Regions from separate parts of the Micrococcus flavus genome, predicted to be linked through region 2. Evidence: riboswitches for the same ligand, from Rfam matches in the RefSeq annotation. Region 2 holds a riboswitch; the other holds the start of a gene.
What was found. A riboswitch is a leader RNA that binds a small molecule or an ion and turns the genes downstream of it on or off. The one in region 2 is predicted to bind S-adenosylmethionine.
Positions count from the first base shown of each region.

Region 1: linked by a shared signal. The riboswitch ahead of BJ976_RS08035 (O-acetylhomoserine aminocarboxypropyltransferase/cysteine synthase family protein) and the one ahead of BJ976_RS01395 (flavin reductase family protein) in region 2 are both predicted to bind S-adenosylmethionine.

Region 1 is NZ_JACHMC010000001.1:1,723,086-1,731,400, reverse strand. It holds gene gatA (Asp-tRNA(Asn)/Glu-tRNA(Gln) amidotransferase subunit GatA) at 1-1,386, shown strand, start outside; gene gatB (Asp-tRNA(Asn)/Glu-tRNA(Gln) amidotransferase subunit GatB) at 1,383-2,885, shown strand; gene BJ976_RS08055 (hypothetical protein) at 3,103-3,750, shown strand; gene BJ976_RS08050 (phosphotransferase family protein) at 3,779-4,816, opposite strand; gene BJ976_RS08045 (CPBP family intramembrane glutamic endopeptidase) at 4,954-5,835, shown strand; gene BJ976_RS08040 (VOC family protein) at 5,935-6,594, opposite strand; SAM riboswitch class IV at 6,788-6,904, shown strand; gene BJ976_RS08035 (O-acetylhomoserine aminocarboxypropyltransferase/cysteine synthase family protein) at 7,000-8,315, shown strand, end outside.
Region 2 is NZ_JACHMC010000001.1:281,019-289,333, forward strand. It holds gene BJ976_RS01380 (MFS transporter) at 1-1,227, shown strand, start outside; gene BJ976_RS01385 (MFS transporter) at 1,224-2,483, shown strand; gene BJ976_RS01390 (cold-shock protein) at 2,615-2,818, opposite strand; gene BJ976_RS01395 (flavin reductase family protein) at 3,065-3,592, opposite strand; SAM riboswitch class IV at 3,671-3,789, opposite strand; gene BJ976_RS01405 (hypothetical protein) at 4,945-5,301, shown strand; gene BJ976_RS01410 (hypothetical protein) at 5,391-8,222, shown strand; gene BJ976_RS01415 (ABC transporter ATP-binding protein) at 8,219-8,315, shown strand, end outside.

The DNA.
Region 1 (8,315 bases), 1.4 Mb from region 2:
GTGGCCGCCGAGGTGGACGCGATCCGCGCCGCCGGCGGCGCCGAGGCCGAGGCCCTGCACCCGCTGGCCGGCGTGCCCGTGGCGCTGAAGGACAACATCGTCACCGTGGGCCAGCCCACCACCGCGGCCTCGCGCATGCTGGACGGGTGGATGAGCCCGTACGACGCCCACGTGGTCGAGCGGATCCGTGCAGCCCGCCTGCCGATCCTCGGCAAGACCAACATGGACGAGTTCGCCATGGGCGGCTCCACCGAGCACTCCGCGTTCGGCGTGACCCGCAACCCGTGGGACGGGCAGCGCGTGCCCGGCGGCTCCGGCGGCGGCTCGGCCGCGGCGGTGGCGGCGTTCTGCGCGCCCTTCGCGCTCGGCTCGGACACGGGCGGCTCCATTCGCGAGCCCGCCGCGTTCACCGGCACCGTGGGCGTCAAGCCCACCTACGGCGCGGTGTCCCGCTACGGCGTGATCGCCATGGCCTCCTCGCTGGACCAGGTGGGCCCCGCGGCCCGCACCGTGGCGGACGCCGCGGCCCTGCAGCAGGTGATCGGCGGGCACGATGCGCGCGACTCCACCTCGCTGCCCGAGGGACAGGCGGACCTGGTGGCCGCGGCGGCCGGGCGCGACCTGGCGGGGCTGCGCGTCGGCGTCGTGACCGACCTGGACGCCGAGGGCCTGCACCCGGGCGTGAAGGAGGCCTTCGACCGGGACGTGCGGGCCCTGGCCGACGCGGGCGCGGAGATCGTGGAGGTCTCCTGCCCGCACTTCTCCGCGGCCCTGGGCGCGTACTACCTGATCATGCCCTCCGAGGTGTCCTCCAACCTGGCCCGCTACGACGGCGTCCGCTACGGCAACCGCGTGGTGCCGGACGGCGGCGGCACGATCGAGCAGGTCATGGGCGCCACCCGCGCCGCCGGCTTCGGCGACGAGGTCAAGCGCCGCATCATCCTGGGCACCTACGCCCTGTCCGCGGGCTACTACGACGCCTACTACGGCTCGGCGCAGAAGGTCCGCACCCTGGTGCAGCAGGACTTCGCCGCCGCGTTCGAGCAGGTGGACGTGCTGCTCACCCCCACCGCGCCGATCCCGGCGTTCCGCCTCGGGGAGCAGACCAAGGACCCGGTGACGATGTACCTGAACGACCTGTTCACCATCCCGGCGAACCTGGCCGGCGTGCCCGGCATCTCGGTGCCCGGCGGCCTCGTGGACGGCCTGCCCTACGGCCTGCAGTTCATGGCCCCGGCCCGCGAGGACGCGCGCCTGTACGCGGTGGGCGCCGCCGTCGAGAGGCTCGTGACCGAGCGCGAGGGCCACCCCGTGTGGGCGCAGGCCCCGGACCTTCAGAAGGGCGCCGAGCGCGCCGCCGCGACCCCCGCAGGAGGCAGCAAGTGAGCACCGCAGACGTGATGGACTTCGCGGAGGCGATGGAGCGCTTCGACCCCGTGCTCGGGTTCGAGGTGCACGTCGAGCTGAACACCGCGTCCAAGATCTTCTCCACCGGCGCCAACGCGTTCGGCGACGAGCCGAACACCAACGTGACCCCGCTGGACCTCGGCCTGCCCGGGACCCTGCCGGTGCTGAACAGGGGGGCCGTGGAGTCGGCGATCAAGCTGGGCCTGGCCCTGGACGCGCAGATCGCGCCGTCCTGCCGGTTCGCGCGGAAGAACTACTTCTACCCGGACACCCCCAAGAACTTCCAGACGTCCCAGTACGACGAGCCGATCGTGTTCGACGGCCACCTGGACGTGGAGCTGGAGGACGGCACGGTGTTCCGCGTGGAGATCGAGCGCGCGCACCTCGAGGACGACGCCGGCAAGCTCACCCACCAGGGCGGCTCCGGCCGCATCCAGGGCGCGTCGGCGTCGCTCGTGGACTACAACCGCGCCGGCGTGCCGCTGATCGAGATCGTCACCCGGCCGATCGTGGGCGCCGGGGAGCGCGCCCCGGAGATCGCCCGCGCCTACGTCACCGCGCTGCGGGACATCGTCAAGGCGATCGGCATCTCGGACGCCCGCATGGAGCACGGCAACGTGCGCTGCGACGCGAACGTGTCCCTCATGGAGAAGGGCGCGTCGGAGTTCGGCACGCGCACCGAGACCAAGAACGTGAGCTCCACGCGCGCCGTCCAGCACGCCGTGATGCATGAGATCCAGCGGCAGGCCGCGGTGCTCGCCGCGGGCGGGACCATCACGCAGGAGACCCGCCACTGGCACGAGGACACCCGGACCACCACGGCCGGCCGTCCGAAGTCGGACGCCGACGACTACCGCTACTTCCCCGAGCCGGACCTGCTGCCCGTCGTGGTGGACGAGGCCTGGATCGAGCGCGTGCGCGCCGAGCTGCCCGAGCTGCCGGCCGTGCGGAACAAGCGGCTCAAGGGCGAGTGGGGCTTCTCCGACGCGGAGTTCCGCGACGTGGTCAACGCCGGCGTGGCGGACCAGATCGCGGAGACCGTCGGAGCCGGGGCGACCCCCGCCGCCGCCCGCAAGTGGTGGATGGGCGAGATCGCCCGCCTGGCCAACGTGCAGGAGAAGGAGGTCGCCGAGCTCGGCGTCACCCCCGCGCACGTGGTGGAGATCGAGGAGCTGATCGCCGCGAAGACGATCAATGACAAGATCGCCAAGCAGGTGCTCGGCTTCGTGGCCGAGGGCGAGGGCACGCCGAAGGAGATCGTGGAGGCGCGCTCGCTGGCCGTGGTCTCCGACGACGGCGCCCTCACCGAGGCCGTCGACGCCGCGATCGCGGACAACCCGGACGTGGTCGAGAAGATCAAGGGCGGCAAGATGCAGGCCGTCGGCGCGCTGATCGGCCCCGTCATGAAGGCCACCCGCGGCCAGGCCGACGCCGGCCGCGTCCGCGAGATCGTGCTCGAGCGCCTCGGGGTGGGCTGAGCCGCACCCCTCCCCGACGAGGGGCCACGAACGGTGGGAATCCAGGCCGGATCCGAACCGTTCGTGGCCCCTCGTCTGAGGTGGGTGGGGCGACTCCTGCTCTACGGCGGCAGGACATGTACGTCACCCCAATGTTCACAGGTCGGTACTCGTCTCCGCTGTGATGACGTTCCGTCGGACGCCACACCGAGGAAGAGCAGTGGAGAGGCCGACCCCCATGAACGAGACCCGACACTGCGCCGGCCGGCGCGCCGTCGTCCATGGCCTGGCCTGGACCGCACCGGCGGTGGCCTTCGCCGCCGCCGCGCCCGCGATGGCCATCTCACCGGCATGCCTGCGGAGCGTCACCGTGGACTGGTCCACGGCGCGCTACACCCGCACCTCCGCCACTGCCGATACCGCCGGGGGAGCAGCCAACCCGCTGGTCCTCCATCAGTCCCCTCGGTCGGACAGCGACAAGCGCGACACCCGGACGAACGCCAACAAGACGGTGACGACCTTCACCTTCAGCAGGCCTGTCAGCGGTCTCGCCTTCACGATCACGGACATCGACTCGAAGACCGCCGACTTCGTGGACGCGGTGGGCATCCAGAGCGCCACGGTCTTCACGGCGACGAGGGCGAACACCACCACCGCGGGCGTCAGCGGGACCGGGACGCTGACGGACCCCCTCCGCGCCGCCGGCAGGAACACCGACGTCCAGGAGAGCGAGAGCCGGGGCAATGCGACGATCCGCTTCACCGGCGACGTGACCTCGTTCAACCTCCACTACTGGAACCAGGCCGCCACCGCGAGCACCACCATCGACGGGGACCAGCGCATCTTCCTCTCCGCCTTCCAGCTGACGTACAGCATCTGCCCCTGACCGGAGGCGGGCGGCGAGGGGTGGCAGGTCAGAGCGCCGCGGCCGCCCGCTCGATCCGCGGCAGCACCTTGCGCAACAGGCGCCCCCAGCGCGGGGCGCGGCCGGTCAGCTCCTGCCGTGCGGCAGCGTCGTCGAGGGAGTCCAGGCCGGCGGCGCCGAGCCACACGCGGGCGCGGAGGGCCTCCTCCGGCGTGCGGGCGATCGCCTCGATCCACTCCTCGCCGTGCCAGATCCCCAGGGAGGCCACGTTGCGCGCGGCGTCCCCGGCGTGCGCCAGGTCCCAGTCCAGGATCCCGGACGGCTCCCAGCGGACCTCGTGGCCGCCTTGGCCCGCCACCGGCAGCCAGTGCATGTTGTGCCCGGCCAGGTCGCCGTGCACGAGCGACGGGCCGTCCGGGGGAGCCGCGGCCCACGCGGTCACGGCCGCCGCGATCCGCCCGACGACGCCGGCCCAGTCCGCCGGCAGTGCGCTCGTGTGCTCGGCGGGCAGCGCCGCCCCGAGCCGTGCGACGCGGTCGATCCGCTCGGCGGTCCACGGGCCGCGGAACGCGAACGCCGGACCCAGCCCCGCGGCCACCGCCGGCGTGGTCACGTCCACCGCGTCGAGGGCGTCCACGATCCCGCGCAGGACGGCTGCGTCCCCCTCGTGGGGCGGATGCGGCTGGCCCGGCACGAACGCCTGGAGGACGGCCGTGGCGAGGGGGTGCCCGGCGTCGTCGTCCCGGCGGAGCACCGCGGACAGCGGACGCGGCACCGCGAAGGGCAGGCCCGCGGCGGCGAGGGCCTCGAGCAGGGCCATCCGGCGGGGCAGGTGCGCGGCGGGGGAGTCCTCCGGCGCCCAGGCCGCGCCGATCGGCGCCCCGGCCTCGCTCAGACGGGTCATCCGCAGCACGCCGACGTCCTCGAGCACCAGCACCCGGTGGAACTGGCCGGACTCCACCACGCGACCGCCGCCCCAGTCGGCGGAGCGGAGGCGGCCCGCGAGCGTGGCGGGCACGTCCGGCAGCAGACGGTCCAGGGCCTCGGCCGCCAGCTCGAGCTCGGACGCGGCGGGGGAGGAGGTCATGACCCCACGGTAACGCCCGCCCCGCCTGCACTGTCGCACGCGGAATCGGGGCTTCCGAGTCTCCGGGAGACGGCTGAAGGGCCGATTCCGCTTTCGAAAGTGAGAGAGGGGGAGGGGAGGAGGAGATACTGGCCCGCATGACCGGACCCGCCGCCCCCGTCCCCTCCGTGGCCGCCACCCGCCCGGGGCCCCAGGCCCTCCCCGCCCCGAGCGCGCGCGTGGTCCGGTGGGAGATCGCCATCGTGCTGGGCCTGTCCCTGGGCCGCAGCGCCGTCTACGCGATCGTCCAGCTGATCGACAAGGCCACCCGCGCCCCGCTCGGCGAGCAGACCACCGTGCTGAACCCGACCCTCAGCCCACGGTGGGGCTTCGACCTGACCTATCAGCTGCTGGACATCGGGTTCGCACTGGTCCCCGTGCTGCTCGTGCTGCACCTGACGTGGCTGCGGGGGCGCAACCCGTTCCGGGCGTTCGGCCTGGACCTGCGCCGTCCCGGCCGCGACCTCGCGTGGGGGTTCGCCCTCTTCCTCGGCATCGGCCTCGGCACACTGGGCGTGTACGCCGCCGGCCGCGCCGCCGGGATCACGACGGCGATCGTCGCCAACGCCCTCGACGACACCTGGTACCAGATCCCGGTGCTGCTGCTCTCCGCTGCGCGGCACGCCCTCGTCGAGGAGGTGATCGTGGGGGTGTGGCTCGTCGACCGGCTCGGGTGGCTGCAGCGGCTGCGCGCCGCCGGGGCCTCCGGGGTCCCCGCCCCCGCTGTCGAGGGGCCGGGCCTGATCCTGCCCGTGCGGGTCTGGATGGTGGTCCTGGCGCTCGCGGTGCTGCGCGGGGCCTACCACCTGTACCAGGGGGTGGGCCCGGGGATCGGCAACGCGCTCATGGGCGTGGTGTTCACGCTGGTGCTGCTGCGCACGCGTCGGGTCATGCCGCTGGTCCTGGCCCACTTCCTGCTGGACGCCGCCGGGTTCGTGGCGTACCCGCTGCTCCACCAGGCGGGACTCTTCGGCGGGTGAGGCCGCCCCCGCGGTACTTCCGGGGCGGAACCCGGTGCTGTCCCGCCCGGAAGGCACCAGATAGCGCCCCCACAGCGCAGGAGGAGGGGCAGCGCCCGGTCAGAGGGTGACCGTGCCCGCCGGCGTGGTGAAGGTGACCGAGACGATGCCCGGGGTGCCGGAGGGGGCGAGGTACTCGACGTCCACGTCCGCGACCCCGTCCGCCTCGTCCTCCTGCTCGCCGCCGAGCCACTCGATGAGGCGGTCCCGGGAGCCGGCGATGGACACCTTCTCGATCGCGGCCTGCGGCTCGGCCGCCTGGGAGGGATGCATGTCCTCCTGGCCGTCCGCCCAGCGCATGATGAACGGCAACTGCGGGTCGGCCAGGGTGCCCTTCACCCCGATCTGGCGCCAGGACAGCTCGCGGCCGTCGGGGAAGCGGCGGGCGCCGGGCACGGCCGCGCGGCCCAGATGGCGCTCGAAGCGGCCGATGTCCGTGGTGGAGACGGCCCAGCTCATCCAGCCGCCGCCCTGCTCGGAGCGGGCGCGCACCAGCTGGCCGAACGGGGCGGACAGGGAGGCCGGGTGGTCCAGGGCCTCGACGACCTCGAGGTACTGGCGGTTGGCCATGGGGAACAGGACGTTCTGCGTCCCGAAGCGCGGGTGCACCCCGCCCTTGATCCGCTCGACGCCGAGGGCGGCGGAGATCCGCTCCACCGTCGCGTCGAGGCCCTCGGGTCCGGCGGCGTAGGAGACGTGGTCCATGCGGCAGGTGTTCACGGCGCTGATCCTCTCGGTTCCCCGGCTCTCCCGAGGTCCTGGGCTGGTGCGAGCAGCGGTGCGAGCCGGGTCTTGACGGCGGCGCTCCCCCTGTGGTGGAAGCGTATCCGCGTGTGACACAGGTGACGAAATCGGGTCACCGGACGTCGCGATCCGGCCTCCCGCCGCCCCGGGGCGGCTACGATGGCGGCACGGTCACGAGAGTCAGCGCAAGGCCCCGGCGAGCTGACCGGCAACCCTCCTACCGCGGTGGGGTGCCCCGGGTGACGACCAGGCCGGCCCCCGCCCGGGGTGCCGGCAAGCGCGGGCCGCCCCACGGCGTCCCCTCCCTCGGTGCACGCCCGTCCGCGGCGGCGCCGCAGGGGTGGACGTCCGCGGCCCCTGATCCGTTCAGGAGGACCAGCCATGACCACCGACGCCGCCCCGCACTGGGGCTTCTCCACCACCCAGGTCCACGCGGGCGCCACCGAGCCGCACGCCTTCGGGGCCACGGCCCTGCCGCTCTACCAGACCACCTCGTACGACTTCCCGTCCGCCGAGGTCGCCGCCGACCGCTTCGCGCTCAAGGACCTCGGCCCGATCTACACCCGCATCGGCAACCCCACCCAGGAGGCCGTGGAGACCAAGATCGCCGCGCTCGAGGGCGGTGTCGGCGCGCTGCTGCTGGCCTCCGGCCAGGCCGCCACCACGTTCTCGATCCTCAACCTCGCCGGGGCCGGGGACCACGTCGTCGCCTCCGCCTCGCTGTACGGCGGCACGCAGAACCTGTTCAAGCACACCCTGGCCAAGGTGGGCGTGGAGACCACGTTCGTGCAGGACCCGGACGACCCCAAGCAGTGGCGCGCCGCCGTGCGCCCGAATACCAAGGCCTTCTTCGGGGAGGTCGTGGGCAACCCGCGCGGCGACGTCCTGGACATCGCCGCCGTCGCCGAGGCCGCCCACGACGCCGGCGTGCCGCTGATCGTGGACAGCACCCTGACCACCCCGTATCTCGTGCGGCCCATCGAGCACGGCGCGGACGTCGTCGTGCACTCGGCCACGAAGTACCTCGGCGGGCATGCCGCCGCGATGGCCGGCGTGATCGTGGACGCCGGCCGGTTCGACTACGCCCGCGACCCCGAGCGGTTCCCCGGGTTCAACGAGCCGGACGAGTCCTACCACGGCGTGGTCTACGCCCGGGACCTGGGCGTGGGCAGCCCGTTGGGCGCCAACCTGGCGTTCGTGCTCAAGGCCCGCGTGCAGCTGCTGCGCGACTACGGGTCGGCCATCTCCCCGTTCAACGCGTTCCTGGTGAACCTGGGCCTGGAGACCCTCTCCCTGCGCATGGAGCGCCAGGTGGCCACCGCGCTCGCGGTGGCCCGCCACCTCGAGGGGCACCCGCAGGTGGAGTCCGTCTCCCACCCGGGCCTGCAGTCCAGCCCGTGGCACGAGCGCGCGCAGCGCTACCTGCCCCGCGGGGCGTGCGCGTTCGTGTCCTTCGAGATCGCCGGCGGCGCGGCCGCGGGCGCGGCGTTCGTGGACGGCCTGGAGCTGCACCACCACGTGGCGAACATCGGCGACGTCCGCTCCCTCGTGGTGCACCCGGCCTCCACCACGCACTCCCAGCTCACCGAGGGCGAGCAGCGCGCCGCCGGCGTCACCCCCGGACTGGTGCGCCTGTCCCTGGGCGTGGAGGACCTCGACGACGTCCTCGCCGATCTGGAGGGCGGCTTCCTCGCCGC
Region 2 (8,315 bases):
CGCGCCCCCGGCACCGCCCTGCTGCTGGTGCTCCTGGCCGCCATGGGCGTGGGCCCCCTCTTCAACTACGGCGTCTCGATGTCCTCCACCGTGGTGATCGACCGGCTCGGGGTGACCTCGGGCCAGCTGGGCACCGTGCTGACGGTGGTGTTCGCCTCGGCCGCCATGACCTCCGTGGGGCTGGGCCGGGCGGCGGACCGCCTGTCCTCCCGGGTGCAGATGAGCATCATCTTCGGCGGCTCGGCCGCGGCCCTGACGGTGGGCGCCGTCGCCTCCACGTTGGGGGCCCTGTACGCGGCGGCCGTCCTGGCCGGCGTGACGCAGGCGATCTCCAACCCCACCACCAACCGGATCATCCGCACGGCCGTCCCGGCGGACCGGCGCATCGGGTGGATTGGCGTGAAGCAGTCCGGCGTGCAGGTGTCCCAGCTGGTGGCCGGCCTGTTCTTCCCGGCGGCGGCGCTCGCCCTGGGCTGGACGGCCGCCTCCCTGGCCGCCGCCGGCCTCGCGGCGGTCCTGTGGGCGGCGGCGGTGGCCGCGGCGCCCCCGCTGCCCGGCTCGTCCGGCGCCCGCGCGGCCGCCCGGGACGCCGCTGCCCGGGGCGGCGTGGACCGCGCCGGGTCGACGCGTGCCCCGCTGCCGCCCACGGTCTGGTTCTTCGCTGCGATCGCGTTCCTCACCGGCCTGGGCATGCAGGCCACCAACACCTACCTGCCGCTGTTCGCGGTGGAGTCCCTGGGCCTGTCCCTCGTGGCCGGCGGCGCGGCCGCCGCGGCCTCCGGGGTGATCGGCGTGTTCTCCCGCATCTGGTGGGGCCGCCGGATGAGCGCCGGGCACCGGCCCACCACGCTGCTGGCGGGGATCGCCGTGGGCGCCCTGGCCGGCGTCGGGGTGTTCCTGGCCGCCGACCTGGCCCACGTGCCGGCGCTGCTGTGGGCGGGCGCCGCGGTGCACGGGCTCACCGTGCTGGGCGCCAACGTGGTCATCAACGCGGGCCTGATGGACGCCGTCCCGGCGGAGCACCTGGGCCGGGCCACGGGGGTGAACGCCATGGGCATGTACGCCGGCTTCGCGTGCGGGCCGCTGGTCATGGGCCTGCTGCGGGACGCCACCGGCGACTTCCGCCTGGGCTTCGCGGCGGTGGGGGCGGGGTACGCGCTCGCCCTCGTGGCGGTGCTCCTGCTGCGCCGGCACACGGACCGCGCCGCGGCCGGGTCCACGGGATGAGCGCGGGCGGCACCAGCGGAGACGGAGCGGCGTCCCCGGCGGGCCCCCGGGGTCTGGCGTGGCTGTGGGCGCTGGTGGCCGGCGCCGTGCTCACGCAGACCGCCCTCAACCTGGCCCGCCCGGTCACCAGCTACCATCTGCTGGCCCTCGGCGCCTCGGATGTGGCGGTGGGCCTGGCCACCGCGGCCTACGCGCTGCTGCCGCTGCTGGGCGCCCTGTGGCTGGGGCGGGTGACGGACCGGGCGCCGTCGGCCGTGCCCGTGGTGGCGGCCGGGGCGCTCGTGTTGGCCGCCGGCGGGGCCGGGCTGGCCCTGGCCCGAAACGTGGCCGGCGTGGTGGCGGCCTCGGCGGTGCTGGGCCTGGGGCACCTGGCGTTCACGATCGCGGGCCAGGCCGCGATCGCCCGCCGTGCCGCCGCCGCCCGCCTCGACGCCGGGTTCGGCTGGTTCACGGCCGCCTACTCGGTGGGCCAGATGCTCGGCCCGCTGCTGGGCGGCCGGCTCGTGGCCGGTGGCGGGGGCGCCGCGCCCGAGGTCACGGCCGCCGCCCTGTGGTGGTCCGTCGGGATCGCCGCCGCGGGCGTCGTGCCCGTCCTGATCACCCCGCAGGCCCGGCGTCGTCCCCCGAGGCCCTCCGCGAACGACGCCGGTCCGGCGGTGTCCCGCGCCGGGACCCCGCGCGCCGGGGCGATCCTGGCGCGGCCGGGGGTGCGCTCGGCCATGGGCGCCTCCCTGGCCCTGCTGGTCGTCCTGGACATCCTCACCGCGTTCCTGCCGCTCGTCGGCGAGCGGCACGGCGTAGGTGCCGGCTGGGTGGGCGTGCTCCTGGCCCTCCGCGGGGCGGGCTCGCTGGTGTCGCGCGCGCTGCTGCCGGTGGTGCGGCGACGGTTCAGCCGCGAGCTGCTGCTGCGGATCGCGCTGCTGGTGTCCGCTGCGGCCCTCGCCGTGGTGCCCTCGGCCGTGGCGAGGCCGGGGCTGCTGCCGCTCGCCGGGGCGGCCATGGTGGTCGGCGGGCTCACGCTGGGCCTGGGGCAGCCGCTGACCATGTCCCTCATCAGCGATGCGGTGCCGCGGTCCTGGCGGTCCACCGCGCTGGCCGTGCGCCTCATGGGCAACCGGCTGGGGCAGGTGGTCCTGCCGGCCGCCGCGGGCCTGGTCGCCGCCCCGCTCGGCCCGGGTGCCGCGGTGTGGTGCGCGTGCGGGGTGCTCGCGGTCTCGGGCGTCGAGCGCGTGGTGCGGGACCGGCGTCGTCCCTGAGGCGTGCCGCGCGGACATGCTGCGGCCCGGGTGCGTCCCCGGGGACGACGACGGCCCCCGACGCTCCGTGGGGAGCGGCGGGGGCCGTCGGGGATCCGGGGGAGTGCCCCGGGACGATCAGAGGAAGCTGATCAGATCTTGGTGACGTCCGCGGCCTGCAGGCCCTTGGGGCCCTGCTGGGTCTCGAACTCCACGCGGTCGTTCTCCTGGAGCTCCTTGAAGCCCGAGCCGGTGATGGCGGAGAAGTGCACGAAGACGTCAGCGGAGCCGTCCTCCGGGGCGATGAAGCCGAAGCCCTTCTCAGCGTTGAACCACTTGACGGTACCGACAGCCATGATGGTGTCCTTTCGATGTGCCCTCGTCAGAGCGAGAGCGGTGGGGACCACTGACGGGGTGTCAGCGGATGAAGCGGCAAGACTGAACCGCTTGCCCCACACCCATCGGGACCGGGAACCGGACCTGACAAGCACGGAAGTGCGATGTACAGCTAGATCAACTTCAGGCTCCATCATGGCACAGTCTGAGACGCTCGAAGACCACGGGTCGTCATTTCATCCGTTGTTCACGTGCCGCGGCCGCGGTCAGAGCCCTCGCAGGCCGTGGAAGAGGTTCCGGTGGAGCGTGGCCGGCGGGAAGTCGTCCGTGTGGTCGGCGAACCCGGTGACCTCGAGGAGCACCACGGTGTGGTCGCCCGCGGGGACCTCCGCGTGGAGACGGGTCTCGAGCCACAGGGAGGAGCCCTCCAGCAGCGGGGCGCCCGCGGGGGAGGCGTGGACGTCCACGCCGGCGAATCGGTCGCCGTCGCGGGAGGCGAGCTGCCGGCACAGGTGGGCCTGGTCCTCGGCCAGCAGGGAGATGCCGATGGTCTCCGCGCGGCGCAGACGCGGCCATGTGCGGGACGTGTTCTGCGCGGAGAAGGAGACGAGGGCGGGCTCCCACGAGATGCCGACGCCGAAGGAGGAGGACACCATCACCTCCGGGTGCCCGTCCACGTGGCCGCTCACGGCCACGACGCCCGTGGGGAAGACGGCGAGGCCGGAGCGCAGGGAGTCCTTGGAGACGTCGGTGTTCCACACGGCGCCGGGGATGCGGGTCAGGGTGGCGGTCATGGCGAAGTCCTCTTCCGATGACTTGCGCGGCTCCGCGGTGCGCGGTGTTCCACGCGGACCCGGGCGGGGTCCGCGGAGACGCGGTACTTGCCCGTCGGCGGTCACCGGGGGCCGAATCCTCACCTGGAGCACCCCGCTACGGCGTGAGAGGGTTGCCGCCCCGCCGGCCAGGGCCGTGATGACGGGGACTCGTGATTCTGGTGACCAGCCTACGGAGGGGTCTGCGGAGCGGTCAAAAACGGTCCGATTGCGGACGACGCGCGGGGTCACGATTGGTGGAGGTGAGGTCGGTGGCGGAGTGCTGTCCCCGGTCTGTGCTGGGCCGAGGCGCTGCATGAAAATGTGGTGCTTGACACATGGCCTGGCTCCCGCTGAAGATCATCTCACTCGAGAGGGGGGGGCTCGAGACCGCGACCCGCGGCCCCCGCAGGCGGTTCTTTGAAAGGGATCGGATCATGCGGATGGACATCAAGAAGAGGATCATGGCGGCGTCCACCGGTGCGGTGATGGCGGCGTCGCTAGCGGTGGCTCCCGCAGCAGGGGCTGCGACCGCGCCCGTGGGAGGGGAGCGCCCGTGGGAGGGGAGACTGCTACCCCGGACGCGTACTGTGCTGAGGAGTACTGGACAAGCACCACCGTGACATCGAACACGTTCAAGCAGTCGTACTCTGCCTACTCGTCAGTGTCCGGGGCTCCCGGAGTCAGGCTCACTATCGCCACCGGGCGCACGTTCGGTGTCAGCGGCGACATCACAGGCGAACTCTCTGGCGATGTGAGCGCCATTGTCGCCGGCGTCTCCGCCAAGGTCGGGACCCGTGTGGGAGTCAGCTACTCGTCTACGAATACCGTCAGCGGTGCTTGGACCGTGCCCAGCACCTACACGAACGATGGAAAGCTCGCCATCGGCGCTAAGCGGGCACAGGGAACATGGAAGCGTCAGATGCTGAACCGCAGCTGCGACGTCGTCACGCTGCGCAGCGGCTCGTTCTACACCCCCTGGCAGCAGTTCTACTTCCAGCACTTCAAGCTCTGATGCGGTGAGCGGTGCAGCGTCGGGCGCAGGGTGCCTGACGCTGCACCCCCCTATTCCCCCCTCTACGGATAGGCATGTCATGTTCCCTTTGTCTCCTTCACGTCGCTTGGCCGCCCTCGCCGCCGCTGTGCTCGTCGGCACGACGATCTCCGGGTGCTCCGCCTCTCAGTCCGACAATCAGACCCCCCCGGGCACTTCCACGGCTGCCGCCAGTGCGACCCCTTCGGAGTCAGCCGCCACGAGCGGCTCGTCCGATGCCGAGGCCCAGGCCCCGAACGCGGCAGAGGCTCTCCCCGCGGCTCTGTTCGAGGAGGGGGGCATGACCCTTGAGGAGTACGCACGTCAGAATCCAGACTCCGACTACATCGATGTGGAGCAGGAGTCCGTCCTGGAGGAGAGAGTCGGTCGGGGCACCCAGGAGATCACGGTGGATGCCCAGAAGGGCGCGGTCCTTCGGGTCGTCCTGCTCTGCCCCTCCGATGCGACTGGCAAGACGGACATCCACGTCTCGAGTGGCGATGGCGATGAGAAAACGTGGATGGCCGGATCGGAGGCCCTGTGCGGCGGGTGGTCCGCAGCGACGCCTCCCATAGAACAGGCCGGGCCAGTGACCTTCACGGTCACCGTGGACAATGACGAGCCCTACCGGGTGGCGTTGACGGTCCCCTCCGAATGACGTCCCGACCGCCCCAGAGCTCGCGAGTCCAGACGAGCACTGGTGAAGATTCTCGCCGTGTAGGACCAGCCTGGCCCTCCTTCCCCGCCGTGCGGTCGCTGCGCTTGGTGGCCGGGGCGCTCGCTGTGGTCCTGGTCCTGGGCCTTGGTGTCCAGGCCCAGGCCACACAGCGGCTCAAGGCCCTCGTCGACAGCAGCTGGCGCGGGTCCTATGACCTGATCGTGTCCGCACCTGCGGCCGCACCGGGCGCGGCCGCCCTCATGGCCCCGCTGGACACGGCCGTCTGGACGAGCTCAGCCGAGCGTCTCAGCCCGGCCGATCTCGACCGCATCCGGGCGGTGCCCGGTGTCGAGGTGGCCGCCCCGCTCGGCGACGTCGGCGTGCGCAGCGTGGCCAACCAGGACGCCGTCATGATCGGCTACCCCGCGGACGGCAGCGTGGAGGGTCCCCGCGCGTTCGACATGGACGCGCGGGTGAGCACGGACGACGGACTCGGCCCGCGCCCCGTGCTCGGCATGGACGCCACACTGATCGGCTCCTTCTCCGACGGGCCGATCGCGGACGCCCGTCCGCTGCTGGACGATCCCGCCCTCTGCGATCCGGCCCCTCCCGAGCCAGGCCCCTGCACGGACGTCGAGCTCCCCACCCTTGCCGTCGGGCCCCGCGGTCAGACGCCGCCGCCCGCCCAGCGTGAGGTCCCGGCCGGCACGTACTGGGCCGCCCCGTGGGCGGACTCCGACCCGCAGGGCAACCGGATGATCGTCGTGGACGCCGCGGCCGAGGCGCAGCTGCTGTCCCTCGGCGGGCACCCGGCCGCCGCCGACGCGTTCCGCGTGCTTGCGCAGTCCTCGCCGGCCGACTCCCTCCCGGCTGTCGTCGACAGGCTCTCCGGTGCCGCAACCGAGGAGGCGGAGGCGCTCGTCAAGGCGAAGGACCGGCTCCCTGCCTACCTCCAGAACCTGGCGGATGCGGCCGGACGCCCGGTGGACTCACTCACCGCCGTCCCGCTGCTCGCCACGAGCGTCGGGTCTGCACCCCTGACCCTCGAGGTGCGCGCGGCCCCGTACCGGGAGCCGGTCACCCGGCTCGATATCGAGCAGGCGCCGGTCGATCCGCGGAACCCCACCGCGCCCCGCGGCATCGTGGGGATGCCCGTGTGGGCGCTGCCCGCCGGCGGGACAGCGACGCAGGACGAGGTCTCCACCTCCGACGTCTCAGGCCGGTTCGGCGGCCTCGGACTCGGGGTCACCGTGGTGCCCGTGCCGGGGCTGACCACGGGCCGGGACCCGGTCCTGAGCTACGACTCGCCCCGCCTCTCCCTGGTGCAGGAGACGCGGACCCTGACCCGGCCGTCGTCCGCGGACGAGACCCTGGCCGAGGCCGCCTCCGTGGAGACCGCCTCCGGCACGCTCCCCGGCCGGCCCGACGTCGCGGTCACCCGGGCGCTGCCGGCCTCCACGTCCCGGGAGTCCGCGTACTACACGGCCACGGATGATGGCCGACGGTTCGGGACCGGGGACGCGCCCCTGCTGGTCAGCGTGGGCACCCTCACGCCGGAGCCGGACGCCGCACTCGCGGGGATCGCCCCGCTGCTCACGGACGTCGAGCTGCCCACCACCCTGGTGGCGGACCCCGACGGAACTCAGCGGGACGTCCGGCTGCGGCCCGCCTCCACCGGGTTCGGTCTCGCCAACCAGATGCCCGCCGCCTACGTCGACGCCGCCTCCGCGGGGGCACTCGGACTGGAGCGGCCCTTCAGCACCGTCCGCGTCCGGGTGGCCGGCGTGGGGGAGGACCTGACGCCGGAGAACCTCGCGACGATCGACGCCGTCGCCCAGCGCCTCGAGGCCGCCGGGTTCGCAGCGGTCACCGTGGCCGCCTCCAGCCTGGCGCCCCGCGAGATGCAGGTGGTGTCCTACCGGTTCGACTCCACGGAGGGTGATCCCCGGACGGGGCCGCTCGGCACCGTGCGCCAGCTCGGACCGGAGCTCACCGCCTCCCAGCGGGTCTCCGCGGCCGTCGGGACCGCGGGGACCTCACAGACGGTGACGGTGGTCGTCCTGCTGACCGCCCTGGCGGGGCTGTGCGTGGCCGCCGCGCTGCAGCCACGGCGCCACCAGGCGGGTGTGCTGGCGGTCCATGGGTGGACACGCAGCGCCACCGTGACCCGCCACCTCCGCGAGGACGCCGCCACACTGACGGTGCTCGTCGGTGTGGCAGCCGCACTCGCCGTCGTCGGCACGATGTCCAGGCGCCTCGGCGTGGCGCCCCCGTTGGTGGCCGTGGGCCTCGGGGCGACGGCGGGGCTTGCCCTGGCCGTGGTCCTCGCGGCGGTGCTCGCGGCCCGCCCCGCCGCGTCAGCGGTCCGGGAAGGCAGCGTCCGCACGGTCCGACCGGCCCGCACCCCGGCGGCGCTGCTGACCCGGTGGACCGCGCGCACGTGGCCGCGGCTGCTCACCGGCGCCGCGTACCGAGCGGCCGTGGCCGTCGGTGCCGGCCTGCTCGTGGCCGTCGTCCTGCAGGCCCGCCGCGAGGCCGGCCTCTCCGTGCTGGCCAGCGCCGCCGTGGCTCAGGACCTGCCGTTCCGCCTGGTGCTGGGTGCGCTGGCCGCCGTCGTGGGGATGGTCCTCCTGGTGCAGCTGCACCGGGTGGAGGGTCCGGCCGTCCGGGGGGAGGCCACCGTGCTCCTGCTCGCCGGCTGGACCCGTTCCCGGCTGCTGGGACGCCACGTGCCCGCCCTGGCCGTGGAGGCGATCGCGGCCGCGGTGGTGGCCGGCGTCGTCCTGGCGCTGCTCACCCCCCGCCCGGACCTTCCCCTCGTGGCGGGAGCGGCCGGCGTCGCCCTGCTCCTCACCCTCGTCATCACCCTGCTCACCCGGCGAGCCCAGCTCGCCCGCGCCTGGAAGGGGCAGCCCGCATGAGTGTGATCGCGCCCGTGCTCACCCTCGACCGCGTCCAGGTCGGCTACCGCCATCCCGACGGCGGCACCCGCGTGCTCGTCGAGTCCCTGGACT